DNA from 3 places in the Mesorhizobium calcicola genome. Region 1 is predicted to be linked to each of the others. Evidence: predicted binding sites of a transcription regulator. Region 1 holds the regulator's gene; each other region holds the start of a gene.
The links. Region 1 encodes LexA, which represses DNA repair genes until DNA is damaged. Its sites were predicted from a motif close to TGTTCNNNNTGTGTTCNG; they were not measured.

Region 1 (3,277 bases):
GCCTTCGCCCTGTTTCCGGACTTTTCCGCGCGCCGTCCGGTCAAGAAATATGCTGCCGCCGCGGCACTTTTCTCGATCGCCGCCTACCTCATCATCTCTGGCGTCGTCGTTGCCGCCGAGCGCAGCTTCATCATGCTGGCGGTGATGCTGATTGCCGTGCTGTTCGATCGGGCGGCGCTGACCATGCGCAATCTGGCGATCTCGGCGATCGCCGTCATTATGGTGTCGCCGCATGAGGTGGTCGGCCCGAGCTTCCAGATGTCGTTCGCGGCGACCGCGGCGCTGGTCGGCGCCTATGCCGGCTGGTCGGATCATCGTGCGGGAAAAACGAGACCGCCGCCGCTACGGCGATCGCTGCCCGGCTTTCTCGCGCGAAAATTCCTGCTGGCGGCTGGCGGCCTTGCCATGACGTCGATCATCGCCGGCAGCGCCACGGCGCTGTTTGCCATCTGGCATTTTCAACGGGTGTCGCCGCTCAGCCTGTTCGCCAATCTGGCCATCATGCCGATCGTGTCGCTGGTTGTCATGCCTTTCGCCGTCCTCAGCGCGCTGGCGATGCCATTCGGCGCCGATGGCCCCTTTCTCTACGTGATGGGCAAAGGCCTGACGGCGATGATCGCCATGTCCGGATGGATTTCCGAGCGCTCGCCGGTCGATGCGGTCGGGTTGATTTCGCAGCAGTCCGTCCTGCTTGTGGCGATTGCCTTGGTCATTGCGACGATGGCGACGACATGGCTGCGGCTCGCAGCCCTTCCATTCGCGCTTGCCGGCCTGCTGACCGTCTCGGATGTGCGAACACCGGACGTGCTGATCTCGGAGGACGCCAGGCTGGTTGCGTTGCCGATCGGGGGCGGCGAACTCGCGGTCAGCCGCGCACGTCCGAACGAATTCACAGTCGACAACTGGAAACGTGCGCTGACATCCGAAACCATCGTCATGCCGGAGGTGTTCAGCAACGGAGACGGGCAATTCGATATAGCGGATGCCGCCGGAATGCCGCCGGGAGCGCCTTTCTACTGCACATCCGGCGTTTGTCTCGCCAAGCATCCGTCCGGTGCGATCATCGCGCATGTCGAAGACCGAAACGATGCCTGGAAAGCCTGCGGCTTTGCCGATCTGATCGTCATCAATGACGCCACGGCCTATGACCCCTGTCACAACCCGCTGGTGCTCGTCATCACCAAACGACAACTGGCTCGCAAAGGCAGTGCGGCCGTCTTCTTCGATCGACAGTCGGCGACCACGCCGGCGACGATCAGCTTCGCTGTGGACAGCCCATACCGGCCCTGGCACACGCAGCGCAAGTTTTCGCGCGAGGCGAGGGGGCTGCCGCCCTACCGCAAACCCGAAAAGCCGGATGCAAGCCCTGCTCAGTAGCGCCTGATCAGTCCGACGAGCTTGCCCTGCACCTTGACCCTGTCCGGTCCGAAAATGCGGGTTTCATAGGCTGGGTTAGCAGCTTCGAGAGCAATCGAGGCGCCCTTGCGGCGGAACCGCTTCAGCGTCGCTTCCTCTTCATCCACCAGCGCCACGATGATCTCGCCGGGGCTGGCCGTATCGGCGTTGCGGATGATGACGGTATCGCCGTCGAAGATGCCGGCCTCGATCATCGAATCGCCCTTGACCTCCAGGGCGTAGTGCTCGCCGCCCATAATCATGTCCGGCGGCACCGAGATCGAATGCGTCTGGTGCTGGATGGCATCGATCGGCACACCGGCGGCGATGCGGCCCATGACCGGGATCGACACGGCGGAGACCACATCGTCGTCATTGCCAGCCGAAGGCGTCCGCGAAAGCGCCGGCTTGATTTGCCGGCCAACGCCGCCTTGCCCAAGACTGCCTTGGATGACGCTTGGTGAAAACTTTTTAGCCGCGTTGAGGCCGGGCGCGATCGAGTCGGGCAGCCGCAGCACTTCCAGCGCGCGTGCCCGGTTGGGGAGCCGGCGAATGAAGCCGCGCTCCTCCAGCGCCGTGATCAGCCTATGGATTCCGGATTTGGAGGCGAGGTCGAGTGCTTCCTTCATTTCGTCGAAGGACGGCGGAATGCCGCTTTCCTTGAGCCGTTCATGGATGAACATCAGCAGTTCGTGTTGCTTGCGCGTCAGCATGGCGACCCCCATTGTCTGAAACCAGAATCGAAAAAACAAACCCAGAACAAACACTATCTGTTCCAGTTGTGTTCCGCAACCGTTTAAAGTTTAATGAATCTGTTAAGGCGGCTGAAATTATTTGGCGCCTGGGAGCGGGCCGCGATAGACCACCGACTGCAACCGTGGCGCAGCTGCCTGCATTGAAATTGTTTGGTTAATGGCCTGTGGCCGACCCCCTGCACCGAGGCTTGGTATCACCTGCCGGTAGACCTCGATCGGCCGGCACTACACCTTTCTGGCCGTTTGTTTGCCGTGAACGAAACGAAGCCAAAATGCCAACTTTCTTTGCCGGAGAAATCGCAAATTTCTTGCCCTTGTTCATCGCCGGCAGTCAGCGCTCGTTTGTGCCATCGCCGGCGTGGACATAGACATGCAGCGTATAGCCGATGTGGGCGGTCATCAGGGTTTTCGCACGCTCGACGTTGCGATCCAGCGCCGCCTCCATGAGCGCCGTGTGGTGTTCGATCGCGACGGCCCTGCGCAATGCCGCCACGGCCTCTTCATAGCCATGCTGCAGGCCGGCAACCGCCCGCAATGTTGGCGCCAGGCCCAGGAAGCGGTGATGGCGACGCAACTGATCGGCGATCGTAGAATGGAAGGTCAGCAGCCAGGCGGACGTTGCCGCGCTGAGCAGTGCCGCGTGGAAAGCCTCGTGCTTTTCATCCCATTCGTCGACCACTTCATCGGACGGGTCGTCGACTGCGGTCTTGCAGCGCGACAGCCGGTAATGGGCAGCGACGACGGCATCCTCCCATGCACGGCCGCCCTTCTCGATCGATTCCTGGAGCAGCGGCAGCTCAACCACCGCCCTCGCGCGCGACAGGTCTTCAAGTTCGGTGCGCGAGACCGGAGCGACGGCAAAGCCGCGATTGCTGATGGCGGTCACCAGGCGTTCGGCCTCCAACCGCGACAGCGCTTCGCGCAATGGTGTCCAGCCAATGCCGTAGCTGTTGCGCAACGCGCTCAGCTTGAGCGGCGCGCCGGGCTTCAGACGGGTGGTGAGGATATCGCGACGCAGCAGCCTGTAAGCTGCTTCCGTCTTCGAGAAGTGCTCATTGTCCAGCATCGCTCCATCCATACTTGTCTGGATGGTAATTATATATGAAAGCCTTTCATTCCGTAAATTA
Region 2 (3,277 bases), on a different contig from region 1:
CCTTGCGGAAGTAGTCGAGAAAAGTCGACCGGATCTCGTTCACGCCACTCATGAATGCTGCCTTTTCGAGAGAGCCGCCGGCAAACCGGCGGAAAATGGGCTCTGGGTCTTAGAAGATAGACTTGGCCTTTTAGCCGCCGCGCTTCACCCTGTCCAGAAACACGGAATTGGTCCAATTCACGGCCTTTGCCGACGGTTCGAACCGGCCGAGTTGGCGCCAAAACGCAAACCGCCGGCTCGAAGGCCGGCGGTTCGGAACGCGAAAACACAGAACTCAATTACATAAGCTTGAGATAATGGAACAAGATTATGGCCGAACTCCGGCCGGCATCTTGCGCACGAAACTGTTACATCGCGCCGGATTCCTCCTCGAAACCGTCGTCGCCGCTCTCGGAGCCGCCATTCTCGAGGAATTTCTCGGCGATCAGCCCGGCATTCTGCCTGAGCGCCAGTTCGATCTCGCGCGCCGTGTCGGGATTGTCGCGCAGGAACAGTTTGGCATTCTCGCGGCCCTGGCCGAGACGCTGCGAATTGTAGGAGAACCAGGCGCCCGACTTCTCAACCACGCCGGCCTTGACGCCGAGATCGACCAGTTCGCCGGTCTTGGACACGCCCTCACCGTACATGATGTCGAACTCGACCACCTTGAAGGGCGGCGCCAGCTTGTTCTTGACCACCTTGACGCGGGTCTGGTTGCCGACGACCTCGTCGCGGTCCTTGACCGAGCCGATGCGGCGGATGTCGAGACGGACCGACGCGTAGAATTTCAGCGCATTGCCGCCGGTCGTGGTCTCGGGCGAACCGAACATGACGCCGATCTTCATGCGGATCTGGTTGATGAAGATGACCATGGTGTTGGAACGCGAGATCGACGCGGTCAGCTTGCGCAGCGCCTGGCTCATCAGGCGGGCCTGCAGGCCGGGCAGCGAATCGCCCATCTCGCCTTCGATTTCGGCGCGTGGCGTCAGCGCCGCGACCGAATCGACCACCAGCACGTCGATGGCACCGGAGCGCACCAGCGTGTCGCAGATTTCCAGCGCCTGCTCACCGGTGTCGGGCTGCGAGATCAGAAGGTTTTCCAGATCGACGCCAAGCTTGCGGGCATAGACCGGGTCGAGCGCGTGCTCGGCATCGACGAAGGCGCAGATGCCGCCCTTCTTCTGGGCTTCCGCGACGGTGTGCAAGGCAAGCGTCGTCTTGCCCGAGCTTTCCGGCCCGTAGATCTCGATGATGCGGCCGCGCGGCAGGCCACCGACGCCAAGCGCGATGTCAAGGCCAAGCGAACCGGTCGGCACGGTTTCGATCTCGACGACCTGCTCGTTCGCGCCGAGCCGCATGATCGAGCCCTTGCCGAAAGCCCGCTCGATTTGCGACAGCGCCGCATCCAGAGCCTTTGATTTGTCCACCGCTTTGTCCTCTACCAGCCGCAAAGAATTCTGAGCCATGATACATCACCCCTTGGTCGTCAATGAAGGCCGGACAATCCGTAATCCCTGCCTATTTGTACCTTTTTTGTTCTCGTTTTGCAAGAGGGATCAACTCTTTGATAAGCAATCAATATCCGGATTTGTTCTTTTTTTGTGCCAGGGATTCGATCAGGAATGCACCCCGCATTGGGCCAGGCGGCGTGTTCGTTTCGATCTGCCGAATCGCTGCCTTGCGTGCAAAACTCGGCCACCCAGCCTAAAGCGTATTGCGTTTGAACGGAACCGGGCGCCGCGCTTCAGGTCCTTGTTTTCAAGCGTGTCGTTCGCCCATAACCGGGGCCGCTCTTGGGTGACACGCATTGGCGCTTGTGCGTCTGGAATAACAAAGGTCATATCGCCGGCATGCTGAAATCCGCAAGAATTCTAGCCATAGGTGGCGCCCATATCGACCGACGTGGTCAGGTGGCCGGTCCCTATGTACCGGCCGCGTCCAATCCCGGCACGATGCGCGAGGATGTCGGCGGCGGCGTCTTCAACGCCTTGCGCAGTGCGGTTCGTCGCGGCGTCTGCGCATCGCTGCTGTCGGTGCGCGGCGGCGATGCCGCTGCCGATACCGTTTCACGAGCCATCGCCGCCGCAGGCATTGCCGACCTGTCCGCCGTGTTCCTCGATCGCACGACGCCGAGCTATACAGCCCTGATCGACCGGGAGGGCGAACTGATCGTCGGCTTTGCCGACATGGCGCTCTATGACCTGGCATTCCCGAAGCAGGTCAGGCGCTCCAAGGTGCGGGAGGTTGTCGCTGCCGCCGATGCCGTCTTCTGCGACGCCAACCTGCCGACGGCGGCACTGGAGCGGCTTGTCGCACTCGCCGCCGGCAAGCCCGTCTTCGCCATTGCCATTTCGCCGGCCAAGATCGTGCGCCTGAGGCCCGTGCTCGGCAATCTGGCTGTCGTCTTCATGAACCGCCGCGAGGCGGTCGCACTGGCCGGCCTGGACGGTGCTGCTTCTCAACACGACATCGTCGACGGGCTGAAACGCGCCGGCCTCGGGAGCGCGGTGGTGACGGCGGGCGGCGCTGCCATGCTGGGCTTCGATGAAGCCGGCGCATTCTCGATCCTGCCGCCGACGCCAAGAAGGATCGCCGATGTCACCGGCGCCGGCGATGCGCTGGCAGGCGCAACGGTCGCTGCCTTGCTGCGTGGCATGCCCTTGCGCGCGGCCTTGCGCGAAGGCATCGCCGCGGCGACGCTGGCCATCGAAAGCGCCGACGCCGTCCCCGATTTCACCGCGGCGGGCTTCGCTGAAGCGCTGGCTCTTGTGCCCGATGCGCAGGAAGTGGCATGAGACCGGCAAATTCATAAGTGCCGGAGTGTTTTTCGCGCGTCCAAGTGGATGCGCCTTGCTCCGGGTTGGAGACGCAAATGACCCCAGAGACCGCCCGCCCCTTCATCGACATCCACACGCCTGTGGCACAGGGCCTGGCCGCGGGCCGACCGGTGGTGGCGCTGGAGAGCACCATCATCACCCATGGCATGCCCTACCCCGACAATGGCGCCATGGCGGCGGATGTCGAAAAGATCATCAGCGATGGCGGCGCGGTGCCGGCGACGATCGCCGTGGTTGGCGGCCGCATCAAGATCGGCCTGTCGGACGGCGAGCGCGAATCGCTGGCGATGACCGGTGATGCCATGAAGCTGTCGCGCGCCGACCTCGGCTTTGCCGTCGCGCAAGGTCGCACCGGCGGCACCACCGTCGCCGCCACCATGATCGCGGCGCATATGGTCGGCATAAAAGTGTTCGCCACCGGTGGCATCGGCGGCGTGCACAAGGGTGCGGAAAAGAGTTTC
Region 3 (3,277 bases), on a different contig from region 1:
AACAAAAGCAGCGCCAGCGTCCTGGCGCCCTCGCCGCGGCGCTCGAGATCGGTCTTCAATGCCGTCGCCAGCATGCCGACCAGCCGTTCGATGTCCTCGATCAGGGTGACGGGCTCGGCGAGATGGCGTTCGACCGAAAGCGGCGCGACGGGAAGGCGCGGCGAGACCGCCTCGTCGAGACGGCCAAGCGCCTGGTCGAGGCGCAGCAGCAAGGTGGCGCCGAAGCGGCGGGCGAGCGGCGCGCGCGGCGCCGCCATGACGGCGCCCGCCGTGCGCAGGCCGACGCTTTCCAGGCTGGCGCGGGTCGCCGGTTCGATGCGAAGTGCTGCCAGCGGCAGGGGCGCCAGCAGCGCCTCTTCCTCGCCGCCAGCGACGATGCGGTCGCCGGCAAAGCGTGCCGCCGCCCAGGCCGCGCCCGGCGTCGCGGCAAGCCCGGCGCGGACATCGAAACCCTGATGGAAGAAGCGCGACAGGATATCATCCAGCATGGCGCGCTCGCCGCCGAAAAGATGGGTGCAGCCGGTGACGTCGAGAAACAGGCCGTCCGTTGCGTCCAGCGCCACCAGCGGCGTGTAGCGGTCGCACCAGTCGGCAAGGCCTTCGAGCAGGCGGCGGTCGGCCTCTGGATCGGCCTCGACGATGTCGATCGACGGATGCATGGCGCGCGCATCGGCGATGCCCATGTCGCGCTTCAGGTGCAGCGCCTCAGCCCGCTCGTCGAGGGCCGAGATGCGCTGCGCGTTCCCTTTGCGATGGCTGATCACCAGCGGCAGGTGATCCGACGGCCGGGAACGCCAGGACCGCCCCAGACGCTGCCGCAGGATCCTTTCCACTGCCAGATAGGGAAACCACAGCGACAGGATCCTTTGCTCTTTCCTCGCCCCATCTTTCGTCGAATGCGCGTTCATCGGGGTTCCACTCCAGTGTGAATTGTCCGGGCAGGGCCGTGCGGCTCTTGCCGATGGTGATGGTGAAGGCCGGGCGGCCGATCGAGCCGGCGAGCGGTCCGGCGATGGTGTCGCGGGACACCGCCGGCGCCGGCGCGACAATGAGACGAACCGGCGCCGCCGTCGGTTCGGGCCCGGCGGCCTGCCGCAGCAGGAACAGAGGCCGGCCGGCACTCTGTGCGCGGGCATGCAGCCGGCGCGTCGCGGTCAGGTCGAGCCGCTGCGGGTTGCCACGGATCTCGAGGATGACGGCCGCGAGGGCCGTCATCCGGGCGGCCTCCTCGGCGACCCACAGCGCGTCGACAAGCCTTGGCGCCTCGGAAAACAGCAATTGCCCGGGTTCGATGCCGAACGAGGCATGAAGCCCCCTGGCATAGGGAAAGCCGGCCTCGCGGAAAATCTCCGATGTGCCGATCCACAGCACCGGCAGCCCTTGCGCCTGCTTGAGGATCAGGCTTGTCAGCGACAGGGCGAAGCCGGCGACGGCCCCGGCATCGCGGGTCTCAATGCCATGGATTTCGCTCAAGGCGGCCTTCGGCAGGCCGCCGCTCAGGGCGGCATCGAGGCGTTCGACACCCGTGGGCAGGAACGCATCCGGCAATGCCGCGGCAACGCCGCGCCGGACAATTGTCACATCGGTATTGGCGGTGAGATCGGTGCTGACGCCGGCATCAGGGGTCGCGGCGACCGGCGCCTGCAGGCGCTCGGGCAGCGTTCCCTCGATCTTCGCGATCTGGCGGCGCAGGGCAAAAACAGTCTCCTGCGCCACGGCGGTCATCGCCATGACGGTCAGCTTCCACTCACAATTGTTCCTGTTATGTTCCTATAGATTCCAGAGGGGGGCCGAAGAGTCAAGCGGAGTCATGGGGAATTTATTCGCAATTATATACGTGACAACGGAATGTCGGCCCAAAGTAAATTTGGCGGCTCTCTTTACGTGATCGGCCGAGGTTCGTATCGTCTCTCCACTTATGGGGGGACAGAAAAATGCCAGACGTTTCATTGCGGATCGAGCATCTTGTGCTCGATACCGATAATCCTCGAATTACACATGCAGCCGGGCAGCAAGAAGCGCTGCAAAAGGTAGTTAGAGACCAAAAAACAAAATTGGTCCGATTGGCCGAAAGCATTGTCGAGCATGGCCTTAGTCCCATCGAAAAGATGATGGTCCTTGAGGTGACCGAAAAGCCGAAGCGCTATATTGCGTTAGAAGGAAATCGCAGGGTCGCAGCGCTCAAGCTCCTAGCGAACCCCGCCGCAATGACTGGGCTGGTCATTCCTGCGGCTATGCAGAAGGCAATAGAGCGCCTTGCTTCTGTCTTTGATAAAAGCAAGGTTGAGCCGTTCATTGCCCACGAAACAGCTTCACGGGAAGAAGGCCGCTACTGGATTCAACTTCGCCACAACGGCGAAGATGAAGGGCGCGGCGTGGTGGCATGGAAGCCTATCGTTGCGGCCAGATACCGCGACAAAGAGCCAGCCATACAGGCGCTTGACATGGTTCTAGAGCACGGCGGCTTCACTGAAGATGAGACCGAAGCAATCCGCTCCAAATTCAACCTCACGACCCTGAGGCGCGTGGTCGAGGACAAGACCGCCTTAGGGCATCTCGGTTTAAGCGTCAAAGATGGCGAGCTTCGCACGACCCTCGCGGCGTCTGAGTTGATCAAGCCGCTGAGAAAGGTAGTTCGGGACATAGCAGCTAAGGCTGTCAATTCGCGCACCTTCAACAAGAGCGCGGATATCGTCAAATACGTGCAAGGCTTTGATAAGTCTGACCGCGCCGACACCTCCAAGAAAGTCTCGGAGCGTTCGGTTGAAGGGCTTCAGAAGTCCGAATTTGCGGTGAAGACGGCGAAGCCAGCCGCGCGCCGATCGAAGCTGCCAACGGAACGCCCCAACGTCGTGCCAAAAAGCTGTTCGTTGAACGTGACCGATAATCGCGTCAGCGAGATTTACGAGGAACTTCGAACGCTCAAACTAGCAGATGCGCGGAACGCCATTGCTGTGCTTATGCGTGTGTTCCTTGAACTGTCAGTCGATCATTTCATCGAAACGAACGGCGGCTCTCTCCAACACACAGACGCCAAGAGTGGGAAAAAACATTGGAAGAGCCTCGACAAAAAGCTGGCCGAGGTAGTGGCCTCTCTGGTAAAGATTGGTGTGCCCGTAGCGCATTTTGCAGAGGTCACCCGAGCAGTGAACGTCAAGACCAGCCCCCTTCATATGGACCTATTGCACCGCTATGTGCATGACCGGTTCGCAACACCGTCACCGCAAGACCTTACGGCGGCGTGGAACAACGTCCAGCCACTTTTTGAGAAGATCTG

Region 2: recA (recombinase RecA) is a predicted target of LexA. The motif match lies at 1,569-1,586, and genes of this name have one in related genera.
Region 3: ACFSQT_RS12105 (ImuA family protein) is a predicted target of LexA. The motif match lies at 1,755-1,772, and genes of this name have one in related genera.

The regions. Positions count from the first base shown of each region.
Region 1 covers NZ_JBHUGY010000066.1:17,412-20,688, forward strand. The annotation lists gene ACFSQT_RS34120 (ComEC/Rec2 family competence protein) at 1-1,377, shown strand, start outside; gene lexA (transcriptional repressor LexA) at 1,371-2,108, opposite strand; gene ACFSQT_RS34130 (hypothetical protein) at 2,120-2,308, shown strand; gene ACFSQT_RS34135 (GntR family transcriptional regulator) at 2,482-3,216, opposite strand.
Region 2 covers NZ_JBHUGY010000080.1:34,670-37,946, forward strand. The annotation lists gene alaS (alanine--tRNA ligase) at 1-52, opposite strand, end outside; gene recA (recombinase RecA) at 348-1,445, opposite strand; gene ACFSQT_RS38630 (carbohydrate kinase family protein) at 1,830-2,774, shown strand; gene ACFSQT_RS38635 (pseudouridine-5'-phosphate glycosidase) at 2,852-3,277, shown strand, end outside.
Region 3 covers NZ_JBHUGY010000020.1:1,116-4,392, reverse strand. The annotation lists gene ACFSQT_RS12110 (DUF6504 family protein) at 1-764, opposite strand, end outside; gene ACFSQT_RS12105 (ImuA family protein) at 706-1,731, opposite strand; gene ACFSQT_RS12100 (hypothetical protein) at 1,935-3,277, shown strand, end outside.